DNA from 3 places in the Enterococcus avium genome. Region 2 is predicted to be linked to each of the others. Evidence: predicted binding sites of a transcription regulator. Region 2 holds the regulator's gene; each other region holds the start of a gene.
The links. The regulator CtsR, encoded in region 2, represses protease genes until heat stress. The targets are predictions, from matches to a motif close to TTGGTCAAAAAAGGTCAAANA.

Region 1 (6,075 bases), 2.1 Mb from region 2:
TCAAAAAAGAGTCCCACACAAATGATGACCTTTTGCGTTTCCGTCAAATTAAAATGTTTCCTAAAGGCTGCTTCTTTATGTTCGTCAGGATAGTATTTTTTTAAATCAATCCCATTTGAAATAGCCGAGATCGGCTGAGTTAAGCCATAACTGCGCAACAATTTTTTTGAATAGGGTGTCGGCGTAATTAAATGATCTGCTTGTTGGTATAAAGAGACAAGCCATTTTTTGAACAAGGGCGCAAGCTGATTCGATCCAACAAATGAATTTCGAAAATCCTCTTCAGTTGAATGTGCATGAAAAACAATTTTTTTACCGAGTCTTTTGGCTTTTTTTACTAAACGTAAGCTTTTCGGTCCATACGTATTAATATGTAAAATATCATAATCAGTCGCTTTAGGGTCCAATGTATAATCAATGCCAATGGAGCTTAGCGCTCTTTTTTGGTGGCTAAGCGCTCGACCAATGCCAGATTTACCAATTACATTCTGACCTTCAAAGTATAATAATATTTTCATAAGCGCCTCCTTCTACATTTCACTATGATGACTCTTTGCATAATTATCTTTATTTTCTCGATTCACTTCTTAAAGCAGTAAGCAAATCGAAAATTGACTTCCTTCTAAAACAAATCAATTATATCATAAGCATTTCAGCTTTTTCTCAACCTATAGTCTGATTTTACAATGAAAACGTTTGCTTCGTTTTTTTAAGAAGATATGTAAAAAACCGTTGCCTTTAAAAGGCAACGGTTCAATAAACCATTTTTATTTTACATATTCTTCTACTAATTCTTGAACTTCTTCCATTGTGTCGCATTCTTTCAATGCTTTTTCAGCTAATTCAGCCATCTTAGTTGTTGTTAGACGTTTCATCAAGCTACGAGTTCTAAGCACAGATGTAGCACTCATAGAGAACTCATCTAAGCCCATACCCATTAACAATGGAACAGCAGTTTGATCGCCGGCCATCTCGCCGCACATACCAGCCCATTTTCCTTCAGCGTGCGCTGCATCAATCACGTTTTTGATTAAGCGTAGAATTGATGGGTTATATGGTTGGTAAAGGTAAGAAACGCGTTCGTTCATACGGTCAGCTGCCATCGTGTATTGAATTAAGTCATTTGTTCCGATACTGAAGAAATCAACTTCTTTGGCAAACTTGTCAGCTAGTACAGCTGCAGCTGGAATTTCGATCATGATTCCGACTTGGATCGTATCAGAAACTTCCACGCCTTCTTTAACCAATTTTTCTTTTTCTTCGTTGAACATTTTCTTCGCTGCACGGAATTCTTTTAATGTCGCAACCATTGGGAACATGATGCGTAAGTTACCATGAACAGAAGCGCGCAACAATGCACGTAATTGTGTACGGAACATGTCATCGCCTAGTTCGGATAGACTAATACGCAATGCACGATAACCCAAGAATGGATTCATTTCGTGAGGTAAAGTCAAGTAAGGTAATTCTTTGTCTCCCCCGATATCCATTGTACGAACTACGACTGGTTTGTCGCCCATGCCTTCTAAAACGGCTTTGTAAGCTTCAAATTGATCGTCTTCTGTTGGAAAATCTGAAGAGTCCATGTATAAGAATTCAGTACGATACAAACCAATTGCTTCAGCGCCATTATTATGAACGCCTTCAAGATCTTTTGGTGTACCGATGTTTGCTGCTAATTCAAAATGCTTGCCATCAGCTGTAACTGTTTCAGCATCCTTTAATTTTTCCCATTCTGCTTTTTGCGTTGCGTAAGCTTCGCCAGCTTTTTTGTATTCAGCCGCTTGTTCTTCAGTTGGGTTAACGATCGTTTCACCGATGATTCCATTAACTGCCAATACATCGCCTTCTTTTACTTTAGAAGTGATTTCTTTCGTACCAACGATTGCTGGGATTTCTAATGAACGAGCCATAATTGCTGAGTGAGACGTCCGTCCGCCAATATCAGTAACAAAGGCTTTAACAAAATTTTTATCTAGTTGAGCAGTATCACTTGGCGTCAAGTCATGCGCTACAACGATAACTTCTTCGTCGATCATTGATGGATCTGGCAAAGATACTCCTAATAAATGCGCCATAACACGTTTCGTTACATCGCGAATATCCGCTGCACGTTCTTGCATATAAGCGTTATCATCCATTGCCTCGAACATGCCAATATACATATCAGTTACTTCTTTAAGTGAGCTTTCAGCATTCACTTTGTTATCTTGAATATGTTGCTTAATTTGACCAATCATTTCTGGATCTGAAAGAACCATTAAATGAGCATCAAAAACTTGTGCTTCTTCTTCACCTAAGCTTTTCGCTGCTTTATCCCGAATTTTTTCTAATTCAGCAGAAGAAGCCGCCAAAGCGTCGTCTAAACGCTTTTCTTCGGCAGCAGTGTCTTCTACATTATTTTGTTTGAAAGATAAATCCGGTTGTACTAGCAGATAAGCTTTCGCAACGGCAACTCCGTCACTTGCGGCAATACCTTTTAGTAATTCAACCATTATTCAGATAATCCTTCTTTCTTCATTGTTTCTACGATTGCTTCCATTGCTTCTTTTTCGTCAGCACCTTCAGCAGAGATAGTCACGTCAGAGCCTTGGCCAACACCTAGAGACATAACTCCCATGATTGATTTAAGGTTAACTGATTTTCCTTTATACTCTAAGTTAATATCAGAGTTAAATTTGCTTGCAGCTTGCACCAATAAAGTTGCGGGACGTGCATGAATCCCTGTTTCTGCTACTACGTGAAAATCTTTTTTTTCCATATTGACCGTTCTCCTTTATAAAAAAAAATGTTTTTTTATGTTAGGGCTTTAATGATAACATCCATCTTTTTGAGCCCTTCATTTTCTTAGATTACCATTTTTTTGCGGTGGATACAACAATTTTAATCGATTTATTCTCTCAATTTGTATGCCCTTTCTTAAAATATCTTGATTAACTGTTTAAACCCTTATTATTCTTGTTTTCATCTTTTTTACATAACAACTATGACTTGCGAAAAAAGTAATTGTCCATTCATTTTAGCACTCTATATCTCTGTCTGCTAAAAAATGAAACAAACTGTTTGCATTTATTGAGATTCTCGCTATAATTATTCTTAAGGTCAGTAAAAGTCAAACAACTGATCAGCGTATCTTTTTACGAGATTCGCTTACTCGATGTACAATGGAAGAAACAATTAACTGTTGAAAGGGTGAAAAAAATGCTTTGCCAAAATTGTCATGAAAATGAAGCAACGATTCATTTATATGCAAATGTCAATGGTCAACGAAAGCAATTAGATTATTGTCAAAATTGCTATCAAAAATTGAAGAATCAAGCTGGAGGTGCGCCGCAAATGGCAGGAAATGATCCTTTTGGTTTTGGAAGTTTAGATGACTTGTTCCGCTCTATGTCCCAACAAATGCAACAGCGTCAAGGAGCTGCGGATCAAACACCACCTACCCAATTCGGTGGCGGAAATGGTATTAACAATCAACCACCCCGGAATAATGGTGGCGGTCTATTAGGTGAATACGGAATTAATATCACAGGATTGGCTCGTGAAGGAAATATCGATCCAGTCGTTGGTCGAGACGATGAAATTCAACGCGTCATCGAAATTTTAAATCGCCGGACAAAAAACAATCCGGTTCTTATCGGAGAACCCGGTGTTGGTAAAACAGCGGTTGTTGAAGGATTGGCTCAAAAAATCGTTGACGGCGATGTACCACAGAAATTAATGGACAAGGATGTTATCCGTTTGGATGTTGCTTCGCTTGTTCAAGGTACTGGAATCCGTGGCCAATTTGAAGAACGGATGCAGAAATTGATCGAAGAAATACGTCAAGCTGAAAATATTATCCTCTTCATCGATGAAGTACATGAAATTGTTGGTGCGGGTGCCGCCGGAGATGGCAACATGGATGCTGGTAATATCTTAAAACCTGCTTTAGCTCGTGGCGAATTGCAGATGGTTGGCGCCACCACGTTAAACGAATACCGAATCATTGAAAAAGATGCGGCGCTAGAACGTCGGATGCAACCTGTTCGAGTGGAAGAACCATCTGTTCAAGAAACGATCGAAATTTTGAAGGGTTTACAACCACGCTATGAAGATTATCATCATGTAAAATATACGGATGATGCTATCAAAGCAGCAGCTGAGCTTTCAAATCGTTACATTCAAGACCGCTTCTTACCGGATAAAGCCATTGATTTGCTAGATGAAACAGGTTCAAAGAAAAACTTAACGATTCAAATCGTCGATCCAAAGACGATTGACAAGAAATTAGCGGAAGCTGAACAACAAAAATCACAAGCTTCTCAAGAAGAAGATTTTGAAAAAGCCGCTTACTACCGTGATCAAATCAATAAATTGCAAAAAATGAAAGATCGTCAATTGACGGATGAAGAAACACCGGTCATCTCTGAAAAGGACATGGAGCAGATCGTTGAAAAACGGACTGGCATTCCAGTGGGCGAACTTAAAGAAAAAGAACAAACACAATTGAAGAATCTTGCCGTCGACTTGAAGCAACACGTTATTGGACAAGATGAAGCAGTCGATAAAGTAGCTAAAGCTATTCGTCGTAATCGTGTCGGTTTGAATAAGAAAAATCGTCCAATTGGTTCTTTCCTGTTTGTTGGACCTACTGGTGTTGGTAAAACTGAGCTGGCTCGTCAACTAGCTGAAGAACTATTTGGCTCTAGTGATTCCATGATTCGCTTTGATATGAGTGAATATATGGAAAAACACAGTGTCTCTAAATTGATCGGTTCTCCTCCAGGTTATGTTGGATACGAAGAAGCTGGACAATTGACCGAGCAAGTTCGTCGTCATCCCTACAGTTTAATCTTACTAGATGAAATAGAAAAGGCGCATCCTGATGTACTTCATATGTTCTTGCAAATTCTTGATGATGGACGTTTAACTGATTCTCAAGGTCGAACAGTCAGCTTTAAGGACACGATTATTATCATGACTAGTAACGCTGGAACTGGCAAGATCGAAGCCAATGTCGGTTTCGGAGCTGCAAGAGAAGGAACTACCCGCTCTGTTTTGGGTCAACTAAAAGACTTCTTTGCTCCTGAGTTCTTAAACCGTTTTGACGGTATCATCGAGTTCAGCTCACTGTCAAAAGAAAACTTGATGAAAATCGTTTCGCTTATGCTAGATGATGTCAACGAAATGTTGGCTTCGCAAAAACTTCATATTGATGTACCAGATAATGTCAAAGAAAAATTAGTAGATCTTGGCTATGATCCTGCAATGGGGGCTCGTCCATTACGTCGGACGATTCAAGAAAATATCGAGGACGGAATCGCTGAATTCTATTTAGATCATCCAACGATTACCGATCTAAAAGCAAAGCTTGATAAAGAAGATCGTATTGTGATCACGTCAAAGCCTGAACGCTTAGCCAAAGAAGATAAAGTTTAAAAGGAAAGGATTCTCTATCGCGAGAATCCTTTCCTTTTTACCAAATTTTTCAAATATTCTAATAAAAGTGAGCAACATCCTTCTTTTTTCTTAATCTTTCTTATATAATTACATTATGGAGTAAGGTTTAGGAAGAAGGTGTTTCAGGATGAAACTTATTAACGTGACCAATAGTCATTCGCAATTGGTTTATAATCAACTGGAAAACACTGATGCAAACATGATTAAAGTCTATACAATCGGCAATACGACTGTGATTTATACAGATGCCTATAAGCATGCCGAAATTGTATTAAAAAACGATAATCGAAACATCCTGCCATCAGAAGTTGATTTTGTACATAAATATTTTAAAAGAAAACTAGACAAGGGAACTTATGATTTCGCAAATATCTCTTACTTGGAGTCCCCTGGTTTAATTGAAATGTCGATCAATAAAAAATAGTTGGAGCTAAAAAAACTTAGCTTCAACTATTTTTTGTTGATTCTCTTAGCAATAATCGGTAATTGTAGAATTCCTACAAAGGCCAAAATTTCAATCCATTGAATCACTGGCACACCTGCCCCTGTATAAATCATCATAAACATATCCTTACGTTCTGGTGCCCAAGAGCAAAACCATGAAACACCAATAATAAAAATTAAATATGACAA
Region 2 (6,075 bases):
ATTTTCAGTCGGTACATGGTAATAAAATCCAGTCGATAATTCTCGTTGAGCTACTTTCCACAGTTCATCGATCCATTCTTGTTTACAGACATAATTATCTGGATCAGCCATATAGCTGTCAACGGCTGCTTTGTAAACATTAGATACAGTTGAAACGTAATGAATTGATTTCATCCGACCCTCGATTTTTAAGCTGTCAACGCCATTTTCAATCAAATCAGGAATATGTTCGATCATAGACATATCTACGGCACTCATAGAAAATTCTTCCGTAACATCACCATTTTCTGTTAATGAACGATGTTCTTGAGCGAAAGGCATATCGAATAATTCATACTTCCAGCGACAAGATTGAGAGCAACCACCACGATTAGCATCTCGCATTGACATATGATTGGATAGTGTACAACGGCCCGAATAAGAAATACACATTGCTCCATGGATAAATGCTTCAATTTGAATATCCGTATTGCGGCGTATCTCAGCTAATTCTTCCATTGAGACTTCCCGGGCCAACACAACTCGTTCCAGACCCTCATTTTGCCAAAATTTCAATGTCTCCGCATTAGTTGCAGACGCCTGTGTTGATAAATGAATCTCTAACCCAGGGGCTTCTGATGCACAAATTTCGATCAAAGCAGGATCAGAAATAATCACAGCCGAGATTCCAATGTCACGCAACTTCTTGAAGAACGCTCCGGCTCCTTCTTCATTACCTTCATGGGTCACCATGTTCGCAGCTACATAAACCTTAGCTCCATACTGATTCGCAAAAGCCACCCCCTCTTCCATCTCTTCAAATGAAAAATTTCCAGCCCGAGAACGCAACCCATATGCATCTCCACCGATATATACTGCATCTGCACCGTAGTGAATGGCGGTTTTCAATTTTTCCAATGTCCCGGCTGGTGCTAAAACTTCCGGCCGCTTCAATTTTCTTTCTGTCATATTGCTATTACTCCTATTTAATCGCTGTTGGGTCTAAATGATAAAAACCTGTATCCATTCCTCGACCAACAGGATGATATTTTTGAATTTCTTGTTGAGCGTTGTCAACCATCGCATCATCCCAAGAATTCGTTTCTATTGCTGCCTTAGCCTCTGCAAAAACTTTAGCAATCGCCACAAAATTCGCTCCAGGTGTAAACAAACCATCTAATTTCCATGTTTGATAACCTGCTTGATTAAGCTCTGACAATTCCTTAATCAAATTCAAATCATTATCAGCAAAAATATGTGTGCCATGCTGATCCTCGTAAATCGAATAATGTGTTTCTGCCTTTTTGGGTTCCGAAATAAACAATCCACGTTCCTTAGAAGTACTTTCCGATTGTTTCGTATAATTGAAATAATTATCTAGTAACGGGCGTTTTGATTGATGAATACAAGTAGCACCATAAACCAAAACTTCCACTGGAACTTCGACGTGTTGACTCAAACGCTGCATTTCTTCAAAAGGGACTTCGCGAGCCAACACCGCACCAACTGCTCCTTTTTTCTGCCAAAAATTGATTTGTCGTGCATTGGTAACTAAAGTCTCCGCATCATAAATGTATGGCAAATCGTATTCCTGCAATAAATAAATCACACCCGTATCACCAACAACTACGTGATCTGGCTTTACATCTGCCAAAAAGGCTAAATATTCTGGTATCTTCTTCATCTTATCAGGATGCATGATACCATTTATAGCAACGTTCACTTTTTTCCCATTGGCGTGCGCCAAATCAATCAAAGCCTTTTGTTCTTCACGAGAAAAAGAGTAGGGCAGTCGTAATCCAAAATCCTCTTCTCCTATGTATAGTGTATCCACTCCGACAGCTAATAATTCTTCAGCTTGCGCCATTGATTCTGCTGTCGCAATTAGTTCGATCATGGTATGTCCTCCTTTTAGACTTTCTCATACTATCATAGCTACAAAAAGTTTCCAACTGATGACAAAAAAAGAGAATGACGTTAAAACATCATTCCCAAGTTTTTTAAACTTTTTCTGGTATTTTTTCTTCTTTTGGATTTTTAACAGTTAATGTAATCTTGCCTTTGCTAGCCCCAATAGTCACTGTATCTCCCAACTGAATTTGACCAGATAAGAGTGCCTCAGCTAAGCGGTCTTCAATTTCTTTTTGCAATGCCCGACGAATTGGCCGTGCCCCATATTCAGGATCAAATCCAACTTTTCCAATAACATCATAAGCTGCCGATGTAATCTTCACTTTGATTTCATGCTCCTTCATACGATCTAAAACAGCACGACTCATGATTTTTACAATCTCATGAATTTGTTCTTGATCTAATGATTTGAACACTACAGTTTCATCAATCCGATTGAGAAATTCTGGACGGAAAGCCTTTTTCAATTCTTCTAGAATTCGTTTTTCCATCATTGCATGATCTTTACTGATATCCTTCACATTGAAACCAACATTTTTTTCTTCACGAATTTCCGTCGCTCCAATGTTAGAAGTCATAATTAAGATCGTATTACGGAAATCAACTTTCCGACCCTTCGAATCTGTTAAATGACCATCATCTAAGACTTGTAAAAGAATATTGAAAACATCTGGATGAGCTTTTTCCACTTCATCTAACAAAATAACTGAATAAGGTTTCTGACGAATTTTTTCGGTTAATTGTCCACCTTCTTCATATCCTACGTAACCAGGAGGCGATCCGATTAAACGACTCGTACTATATTTCTCCATATATTCAGACATATCGACTCGAATCAATGCTTCCTCACTGCCAAACATTGCTTCAGCCAGTGCCTTCGCCAATTCTGTCTTACCGACACCAGTTGGTCCTAAAAACATAAAAGAGCCAATCGGACGATTTGGATCTTTCAATCCACTGCGCGCTCGACGAATCGCCCGCGAGATAGCTTTAACAGCTTCCTCTTGACCAACAACTCGTTTATGCAGAACTTTTTCTAAATCTAACAGTCGTTGACTTTCTTTTTTCTCTAATTGCTGTAGCGGCACACCTGTCCATTGAGAAACGACTGCTGCAACATCTTCGTCAGTAACCTGATCAATATAGCCGTTTTCTTGCTTAGCAGCTTTAATTTTAGCTTGCTCCAATGTTTCAGATAATTGTTTTTCCCGTAAACGTAAACGAGCCGCCGATTCAAAGTCTTGATTTTGAATCGCCTTTTCTTTTTCTATTACTAAATCTTGAATTTCGTCTTCTAACTCAGTAAGCTCAGAAACTTCATCAGTCGAATCTAAACGAACTTTTGCAGAAGATTCATCCATCAAATCAATTGCTTTATCTGGTAATTGACGCGAGTTGATATATCGAACGGATAAAGATACTGCCGCATGCAGAGCCTCATCAGTAATTTCAACTCCATGATGATCCTCATAACGAGGACGTAAGCCTTTCAATATCTCTTCCGCTTCCTCCGGTGTTGGTTCTTCCACTTGCACTCTAGCAAAACGGCGCTCCAAAGCAGAATCTTTTTCAATATACTTTTGATATTCATCTAACGTTGTTGCACCAATTGTTTGCAATTCACCGCGAGCCAACGCAGGCTTTAAAATATTTGAAGCATCAATTGCCCCTTCAGCACCACCGGCACCAATCAAAGTATGCAGTTCATCAATAAATAGAATAATTTGGCCATCATGATAAATTTCATCAATTACTTTTTTCAAGCGATCTTCGAATTCTCCACGATATTTCGTTCCAGCCACCAAGGCACCCATATCAAGCATCATCAGACGTTTCCCACGCATATCTTCTGGTACATCTCCAGAAATAATTCGTTGAGCTAGCCCTTCAACAATTGCTGTTTTACCAACACCTGGCTCTCCAACTAACACCGGATTATTTTTAGTTCGACGACTTAAAATTTGAACTACGCGGCGAACCTCACTATCTCGACCTACCACTGGATCCAGTCGCTTTTCCCGTGCTAATTTTGTTAAATCCCGAGCCAATCCATCTAAAGTTGGTGTTCCTTGTGAATTGCTTTGTACAGGTTTCGCTGGTGCTTTTCGTCTACTGCCAGTTCCTTGATTTCCATTCGTTGTTTCATTTACACCCATCTTCTTTAATAGAAGTTGACGCATCTTAGGCAAACTAAGTCCTAAATTAACTAAAATATGAGAAGCTAAGATTTCATCATCTCGTAATAGCCCTAATAATACATGTTCGGTTCCAACCAATTTTGCATTGAAGCGTTTAGCTTCATCATCAGCAAAAATTAAAATTTGCTTTGCTCTAGGAGAATAGGGTAGATAACCGCCTTCAGGATAAGACTTAACTGATCCGTATCCAGTCATATGCTCGATTTCTTCACGGATATCATTTTCGTTTGAATTCATTTGGCGCAGTGTTTTGCCTGCTATCCCTTGTTGTTCAATCACTAAAGCCAGTAATAAATGCTCCGAACCAACCGAGCGGTGTTTAAAGTATTTAGCTTCTTGTTGTGCAATAGCCAGCACGGCTTTTGCGCGTTCTGTATACAGCTGATCCATATTCCTCACTCCTTTTTCTCATAACTTAAACGTTCTAAAAATCCGTGAAGAATTCTTGAACGTAGTCTATTTTCAATTTGACTGATACCAAGAACATTCTTCGATACCGCACTCAACATCAAATTACCTTCTTTTTCAGTAATAATTTCTTCTTCAAATAATTTTTGAATAATTCCAAAAGCATTTGTTTCAGATATTTCACTTCCAAAAGACTCCATTAATTGCTTCAAAAAATAATGTTGATCAGAAATCTTAACTTTACTTATTCGGATATAACCACCGCCACCTCGCTTACTTTCAACTAAATAACCCCGTTGAAAAGTAAAACGCGTGTTGATTACATAATTTATCTGAGAAGGCACGCAATTAAACAACTGCGCCATCTCTGCTCTGCGGATCTCGATGATTTCACTATTCTCCAAAATATCTTTCAAGTAAGACTCGATCAAATCAGAGGTATTTCTGCTCATAATATCGCCTCCTATTGACTATTCCTGACCATAATTATAGCGAATTTAGAGCATGAAATAAAGAAGAACGCCTTTCTTTAAATTAGGATAAAAAAAAAGAAGGCATTCACCTTCTTTTTGATCGGGAAGACAGGATTCGAACCTGCGACCCCTTGGTCCCAAACCAAGTGCTCTACCAAGCTGAGCTACTTCCCGATAAACAAAAAAACTACGCGCCCAAGAGGAGTCGAACCCCTAACCTTTTGATCCGTAGTCAAACACTCTATCCAGTTGAGCTATGGGCGCATGTTCATATTATGCCGAGGACCGGAATCGAACCGGTACGGTGATCACTCACCGCAGGATTTTAAGTCCTGTGCGTCTGCCAGTTCCGCCACCCCGGCGTTCTTCCCTGGTCTTCAGGAAAGCGGAAAACGGGGTTCGAACCCGCGACCCCCACCTTGGCAAGGTGGTGCTCTACCACTGAGCTATTTCCGCACGATGCCGGCTAAAGGACTTGAACCCTCGACCCTCTGATTACAAATCAGATGCTCTACCAACTGAGCTAAGCCGGCAACTACAAAAAAATAAAATGCGGGTGAAGGGACTTGAACCCCCACGCCGTAAGGCGCTAGATCCTAAATCTAGTGCGTCTGCCAATTCCGCCACACCCGCATATACTTATGAGCCGTACTGGGCTCGAACCAGTGACCCTCTGATTAAAAGTCAGATGCTCTACCAACTGAGCTAACGGCTCAAATGGAGGTTAACGGGATCGAACCGCTGACCCTCTGCTTGTAAGGCAGATGCTCTCCCAGCTGAGCTAAACCTCCATGAGTTCGCGTGGCGACGTCCTAATCTCACAAGGGGCAACCCCTCACTACAATCGGCGCTAAGAAGCTTAACTTCTGTGTTCGACATGGGAACAGGTGTATCCTTCTCGCTATCGCCACCACACTAGTATTTAATTGAGTAAACGTCGTTCACTCAAAACTGGATCAGAAACATTCTAACAACCGTGAATCAATTTTTGGTTAAGTCCTCGATCGATTAGTATCAGTCCGCTCCGTACATCACTGCACTTCCACTCCTGACCTATCTACCTGATCTTCTCTCAGGGATCTTACTTTCTTAAAGAAATGGGAAAT
Region 3 (6,075 bases), 1.1 Mb from region 2:
ATCACGTACGTTATCGTGTGACCCCCTTCTTTAAGGGGGAGGAATCAGTCGCTCGGGGTGTGCAAATGGAAGCACAAAGCATTGAAGACGATCAGATTTCATTCAATCTTTTTATCTACAATGTTCAAGACGGCATCAAAATTGATTATCAAAATGGATACTCGCAAAAGGAATAAGAAAGGAAGCTATCCGTGTTGGATGGCTTCTTTTTTGAAAAAAGAGCACTGTGTGACAAGCGTAAGATTCTGAAATTAGGTAAAATCTATAGTAACTATCAATAAATGGAAGAAAGCGGGTGTTACCATGCAATGGCACGAGGTATTTCATGGCGATCAGGAACCGACAGAACAACAAATTAAGGATTTTATTGCGACTCCTCTTTGGCAGGACTTATTAGATCATTTAACGCAGACTTACCGGATAAAACCCAAAAAAACCTATAGCAGATGCTCAATGGGAGATGGATATTGGATGGGCTGGAATATAAAATTTCAAAAGAGCGGAAAATCATTGTGTACAGTCTACCCAAAACAAGGTTTTTTTGTAGCTATGATTTCCTTTAGTGCTAAGGAGTTAGATGACGCAGATGTGTTGATCCAAATGTGTGAGGACTACACGAAGGAGAAATACCAAGAGGCTAAAGCTAGTAAGCTTGGCAAATCAATTTCTTTTGAGGTAACGAATGAAAGAATTTTAGCGGATATCAAAGAATTAGCTGCTTTCCGCGCACCATCAACGAAAAAAATACGATCATCAATTGCCTAAGAATTTTCTTAGGCTTTTTGTTTGCGATTGCGCTAACCTTCAAAATCCGAGAAAATGAAAAGAAGAAATTCGAGGAGGAAACTAATGGAAGAGTACCAGAAAGAACGATACGCAGTCGCAGCGATGACGCTTAGCAAAAAACTAATACGAAGAAACTTTCATCCTATTATTTGTGAAAATCTAGAAGAAGCTAGAGTCCAAGCTTTGGAATTGATTGATCCAAAAAAGTCAGTCGGTTTTGGGGGTTCAATCACAGTTGAACAATCTGGAATTATTGAAGCACTGTACAGTCGAAATCAAAAAATGATTGATCGTGAAAAAACAACTACGTTAGAAGAACGACAGCAAGTAATGAAACAAGCATTAACGTCCGATTATTTCTTAACGAGTATCAATGGAATAACGGAAGAGGGCGAGTTAGTGAATGTTGACAGTGTGGGAAACCGAGTTGCGGCAATTACTTATGGACCTGATAAAGTCCTCGCTTTTGTTAGTATGAAAAAAATGTATGGAGATTTAGCGACAACACTCGAAATAGTACGTAAAAATACTGCACCATTAAATGCGCACCGTTTAGGATTGAAAAAGACACCTTGTATCCAAAAGGGAATATGTGGAGACTGTTTACAAATGGAATATATTTGCAATACGATCGCAATTACGCGACGTTCAATGATGAAGGATCGGATTTTCATCTATTTAATTATTGATGATGTGGGTTTGTAGCTGATTGGAATGAAAATGAAGAAGCAAACAAAAAAACAACCGGATAATTCATTCTCCGGTTGTTTTCTTAATATTCTAGCTTAATGAACTACTATTTTCCATTACTTCATCGATTAAGCCATAAGCTTTGGCTTCTTCGGCAGTCATAAAGTTGTCGCGATCTGTGTCACGTTCGATGACTTCGATGGGTTGTCCAGTCCGTTCAGCCAAGATGTTGTTCAAACGTTCGCGTGTTTTTAAGATATGGCGAGCCGCAATTTCAATTTCAGTAGCTTGACCTTGCGCACCACCTAGAGGTTGGTGAATCATGATTTCAGCATTTGGCAAAGCGAAACGTTTACCCTTCGCGCCAGCGGTCAATAGGAAGCTTCCCATTGAAGCTGCCATACCAAGTACGATGGTTTGAACGTCAGCTTTAACAAAGTTCATGGTATCAAAAATGGCTAAGCCAGCAGATACGCTACCACCTGGAGAGTTAATGTAAAGATAAATATCCTTTTCAGAATCTTGGGCATCCAAGAAAAGTAATTGGGCGATAATCGTGTTCGCCATATCATCGTTTACCTCACCGCTCAACATGATGATGCGGTCTTTTAATAAACGGGAATAAATGTCGTAAGCACGTTCGCCACGAGATGATTGTTCAATGACTGTAGGCACTAAATTCATAGTGAATCCTCCTTAAAATAGTATTCGTAAATTAGTTTAGCACAAACGAGGTTGGATTGCTAAAACATAAAGAAAGTATACAACGTTGGTCAGTTTTGGTCAAATAGAAGGCTTCGTTTTTTTAAACGGCTCAAACTATCCTAGAAACATGAAAATATGGTACTATTAATAGCGCAGACAAGCGGATATCATTTTCACTTTTCCAAAGTTCGAGAAAGTAACATTTTGGTGGAAAGATATATGGACTGAGAACTGGTTTTATTTGAAAAAATAATTCCACTAATATTATGAAACAGGAGGGAAAAAATGTGGAAATCGCATTTATTGGACTAATCGGCGTATTGATTGGAGCAGGTATTACAGGGATTGCTGTTTTCTTTGTTTTTAAGTATATTGATCTACGCCATAAACGGGAAAGAGAGCTGGAGCATCAAGTCAAAGAAATTGAGACAATTAATCTCTTGAATAAAAAAATCAACGAAATTCTATCTAAACGGAATGTTTTGATGCAAGATTATGTATCATTTAATTCATTTGACGATTGTTACATCACCATAGACGATTTCATTTACTTGAATTCTTTTACCGCACAAAATAATTTTTATTTACCAAATTATTTGATTGAGGAATTCTTTAAAAATATTTCGCATCGAAAAGTTATTTTATCTCCTGAAGAAACGGTCAAAATCGGCGGCTACACTTATAAGGGTGGACGGATCGTTATGGAAACTTTTTCTGAACAATTGATTGAAATTTTAGACGAGAAAAGACAAAAGCTATCTCGTTCAACAAAACAACCCTTAAGTTATTTCAAAGCGCAATAGTGTTTTTCATAAAACATAAAACAAATTTAAATCAGATTATTTTTATAATAATTTGTAACTACGGACGAGGTGATACTAGATGACAGTAATTATCGCTCATCGCGGGAGTGCAGGGACTCATCCAGAGAATACGTTGCCTGCGTTCATGGAGGCAGTACGATCAGGTGCGGATGGGATAGAGCTGGATGTGCATCTAACGGCAGACCAGCAATTAGTAGTTATCCATGATGAGAGCGTTGATCGCACAACAAATGGTAAGGGTTTGATTCGTGAATTAACACTAGAAGAAATCAAGAAATTAGATGCCGGCAGCTGGTTTGATAAAAAATATCAAGCGACTAAAATATCGACACTGCAAGAGGTATTGAATTTACTATTACAAATGCGGTTTCGGGGCTTTTTATGCATTGAGATTAAGACTAATAAATTTCACTATCCAGGAATTGAGGAAAAAATTTCTCAAGTCATGACTAGCAAGGAATGGCCATTTACTTATTGGTATGCCAGCTTCAATTATGATTCTTTACGGATTATGCACGAGTATGAACCAGATGCACAGTATGATTTGATTCAAAAAAATGATTTAGAAAAATACCAAATTGTTTTGGACAGTAATTTTATTGAAGGGCTTCATCCAAGTTCTGATTGGGTAAAACAGCATCCGGAGATTGTCAAAAACTTCAAAAAGTCGATTCGACCTTGGACACCCAACTTATACGAAACGCTGATGATGTGTTTTGAAAACAATTTAGCTGGTGTCATTACTGATTTTCCGGAAAAAGCTATTCGAACGAGAAGCAGGTTCAAGCAATGAAAGTGATCGCAATTGTAGGGCCAACAGCTGTTGGAAAAACGAGTTTAAGTATCGAATTAGCAAAGCAATTCAACGGAGAAATTATCAGTGGTGATTCTATGCAGGTTTATCGCGGATTAGACATTGGCACCGCTAAAGTTACAGCTGAAGAGATGGAGGGAATTCCCCATCATTTGATTGATGTACGTGATGTTGACGAAAGCTATTCTGCGGCGGATTTTCAAAAGGCCGCCAGAAAAGCGATTCAAGAAATTAGCGACCGTGGAAAATTGCCAATTATTGTTGGCGGGACGGGTCTTTATATACAGTCCTTGCTATGGGATTATAAGCTTGGCAATGAAGGTGAGCTTGAGGATGATTCCCTTCGCGCGAAGTATGAAGCTTTTGCCAAAGAAAATGGAAATCTGGCCTTATGGGAAAAGTTACAGCTAACCGATCCATTGGCCGCTGAGAAGATCCACTGCAATAATCGTAAGAAAATGATTCGAGCATTAGAGGTTTTCGAGTTAACCGGACATTCTATTTTAGAACCGAAGGAACAGCCGAAGGAACTCTATAATAGTTTTCTGATCGGTTTAAATACTGACCGGTCGATTTTGTATCAACGGATCAATCAACGCGTGGATATCATGGTAGAACAGGGGCTGTTAGCAGAAGCCAAGAATTTAGCAAAAAATCCAACTGTTCAAGCTGCGCAGGGGATTGGCTATAAGGAATTTTTTCCTTATTTATCGGGCGGTTCTTCATTGGAAGCGGCGCTGGAAGAAGTAAAGCTGCATTCAAGACGTTATGCTAAGCGCCAACTGACCTGGTTTCGCAATCGTATGTCCGTTCGTTGGTATGACTTGATTCAACAGCCGGAAAAAATTGATGAGATCAAAACAGAGATTGCTACTTGGTTGGCAAAAGACAATCCAATTTCTAATGAGAAATAAGCAATAATGGGTTGATTCATAGGAAGCATTCAGAGCAAGACTTTTTCATTTTGAAAAATATCGTATTACTAAATTAGGAGGAAACGGTTTGTCAGAAAGAGTCATATTAGTCGGCGTCGAGACAGACGAGAGTAAATATAATTATTTAGAATCAATGCATGAGTTGGCCGGACTAACCAAAACAGCTCATGGTGAAATTGTTTTTTCATTAACTCAAAAGCGTCCTAAAGTAGATCGGCAAACGATTATTGGAAAAGGAAAATTGGAAGAACTGGCGCAACTGGTGGATGCGCATGAAGCTGAATTAGTGATTTTTAATCATTCCTTATCTCCTAGGCAAAGTCAAACAATCGAAGCGCAGGTAGGTGTCCCAGTAATTGATCGTATCCAACTGATTTTAGACATTTTCGCTCAGCGGGCTCGTTCAAAGGAGGGAAAGCTGCAAGTTGAGTTGGCTCAGCTAGACTATTTATTACCGCGATTAGTAGGACAGGGGCAAAGCTTGTCTCGTCTTGGCGGCGGGATTGGAACGCGTGGACCTGGGGAAACAAAGCTGGAAACAGATCGTCGTCACATTCGTCGTCGTATTACCGCGATAAAAAAAGAGTTAAAAGAAGTCGAAGCTCACCGTGAACGGAGTCGCCAAAAACGTCAACAATCTAGTATTTTCCAGATGGGCTTGATCGGCTATACGAACGCTGGCAAATCGACTATTTTAAACTTGTTGACGAATGCTGACACGTATTCTGAAGATAAATTGTTTGCGACCTTAGATCCATTAACGAAGCGTTGGCATTTGCCTCAAGGGATGGAGACTACGATCACAGATACGGTTGGCTTTATTCAAGACTTGCCGACACAATTAGTTGATGCTTTTCAATCGACTTTAGAAGAAAGCAAGGGAATGGATCTTCTATTGCATATTGTAGATGCTAGTGCGGAAGATCGTCAGCAGCAGGAAAAGACAGTGATTGATTTATTGAAAGAACTTGAAATGGATGATATTCCCATGCTGACGATATACAACAAAGCCGATCGAATCGATGAATTTTCTTTTGCGCCGACTTTATTCCCAAGCGTGTTGATTTCTGCGAAGACCAACAAAGGCAAGGAACTATTAGCTGAGGCGATCAAACGTGAAATCATGAATCTACTGGAACCCTATATACTGACTTTGAATGCAGATGAGGGGCAGGCTTTGAGCGAAATGAAACGAGAGACTCTTGTTCTAAGTGAAAACTTTGATGAAGAAAATGAGCAGTATATCATTCGAGGATTTGCGAAGAAAAAATCTCTTTGGATTAGGAGAATGGAAGATGAACTGGACGACTAAGCTAGCACC

Region 1: the regulator CtsR is predicted to act here: its motif matches at 3,099-3,119, upstream of AUF14_RS02780 (ATP-dependent Clp protease ATP-binding subunit).
Region 3: the regulator CtsR is predicted to act here: its motif matches at 2,246-2,266, upstream of clpP (ATP-dependent Clp endopeptidase proteolytic subunit ClpP).

What each region holds. Positions count from the first base shown of each region.
Region 1 covers NZ_NBSL01000002.1:547,706-553,780, reverse strand. The annotation lists gene AUF14_RS02795 (glycosyltransferase) at 1-518, opposite strand, end outside; gene ptsP (phosphoenolpyruvate--protein phosphotransferase) at 768-2,495, opposite strand; gene AUF14_RS02785 (phosphocarrier protein HPr) at 2,495-2,761, opposite strand; gene AUF14_RS02780 (ATP-dependent Clp protease ATP-binding subunit) at 3,202-5,421, shown strand; gene AUF14_RS02775 (DUF1827 family protein) at 5,570-5,866, shown strand; gene AUF14_RS02770 (hypothetical protein) at 5,893-6,075, opposite strand, start outside.
Region 2 covers NZ_NBSL01000002.1:2,662,630-2,668,704, reverse strand. The annotation lists gene AUF14_RS13415 (peptidase U32 family protein) at 1-948, opposite strand, end outside; gene AUF14_RS13410 (peptidase U32 family protein) at 962-1,876, opposite strand; gene AUF14_RS13405 (ATP-dependent Clp protease ATP-binding subunit) at 1,980-4,478, opposite strand; gene AUF14_RS13400 (CtsR family transcriptional regulator) at 4,484-4,951, opposite strand; tRNA gene AUF14_RS13395 (tRNA-Pro) at 5,070-5,143, opposite strand; tRNA gene AUF14_RS13390 (tRNA-Arg) at 5,160-5,233, opposite strand; tRNA gene AUF14_RS13385 (tRNA-Leu) at 5,246-5,331, opposite strand; tRNA gene AUF14_RS13380 (tRNA-Gly) at 5,354-5,425, opposite strand; tRNA gene AUF14_RS13375 (tRNA-Thr) at 5,430-5,502, opposite strand; tRNA gene AUF14_RS13370 (tRNA-Leu) at 5,521-5,602, opposite strand; tRNA gene AUF14_RS13365 (tRNA-Lys) at 5,612-5,684, opposite strand; tRNA gene AUF14_RS13360 (tRNA-Val) at 5,688-5,760, opposite strand; rRNA gene rrf (5S ribosomal RNA) at 5,769-5,884, opposite strand; rRNA gene AUF14_RS13350 (23S ribosomal RNA) at 5,958-6,075, opposite strand, start outside.
Region 3 covers NZ_NBSL01000002.1:1,583,488-1,589,562, reverse strand. The annotation lists gene AUF14_RS08115 (DNA/RNA non-specific endonuclease) at 1-176, shown strand, start outside; gene AUF14_RS08110 (DUF3788 domain-containing protein) at 304-765, shown strand; gene AUF14_RS08105 (lactate utilization protein) at 850-1,491, shown strand; gene clpP (ATP-dependent Clp endopeptidase proteolytic subunit ClpP) at 1,567-2,160, opposite strand; gene AUF14_RS08095 (hypothetical protein) at 2,469-2,984, shown strand; gene AUF14_RS08090 (glycerophosphodiester phosphodiesterase) at 3,064-3,798, shown strand; gene miaA (tRNA (adenosine(37)-N6)-dimethylallyltransferase MiaA) at 3,795-4,733, shown strand; gene hflX (GTPase HflX) at 4,822-6,066, shown strand; gene AUF14_RS08075 (methionine gamma-lyase family protein) at 6,050-6,075, shown strand, end outside.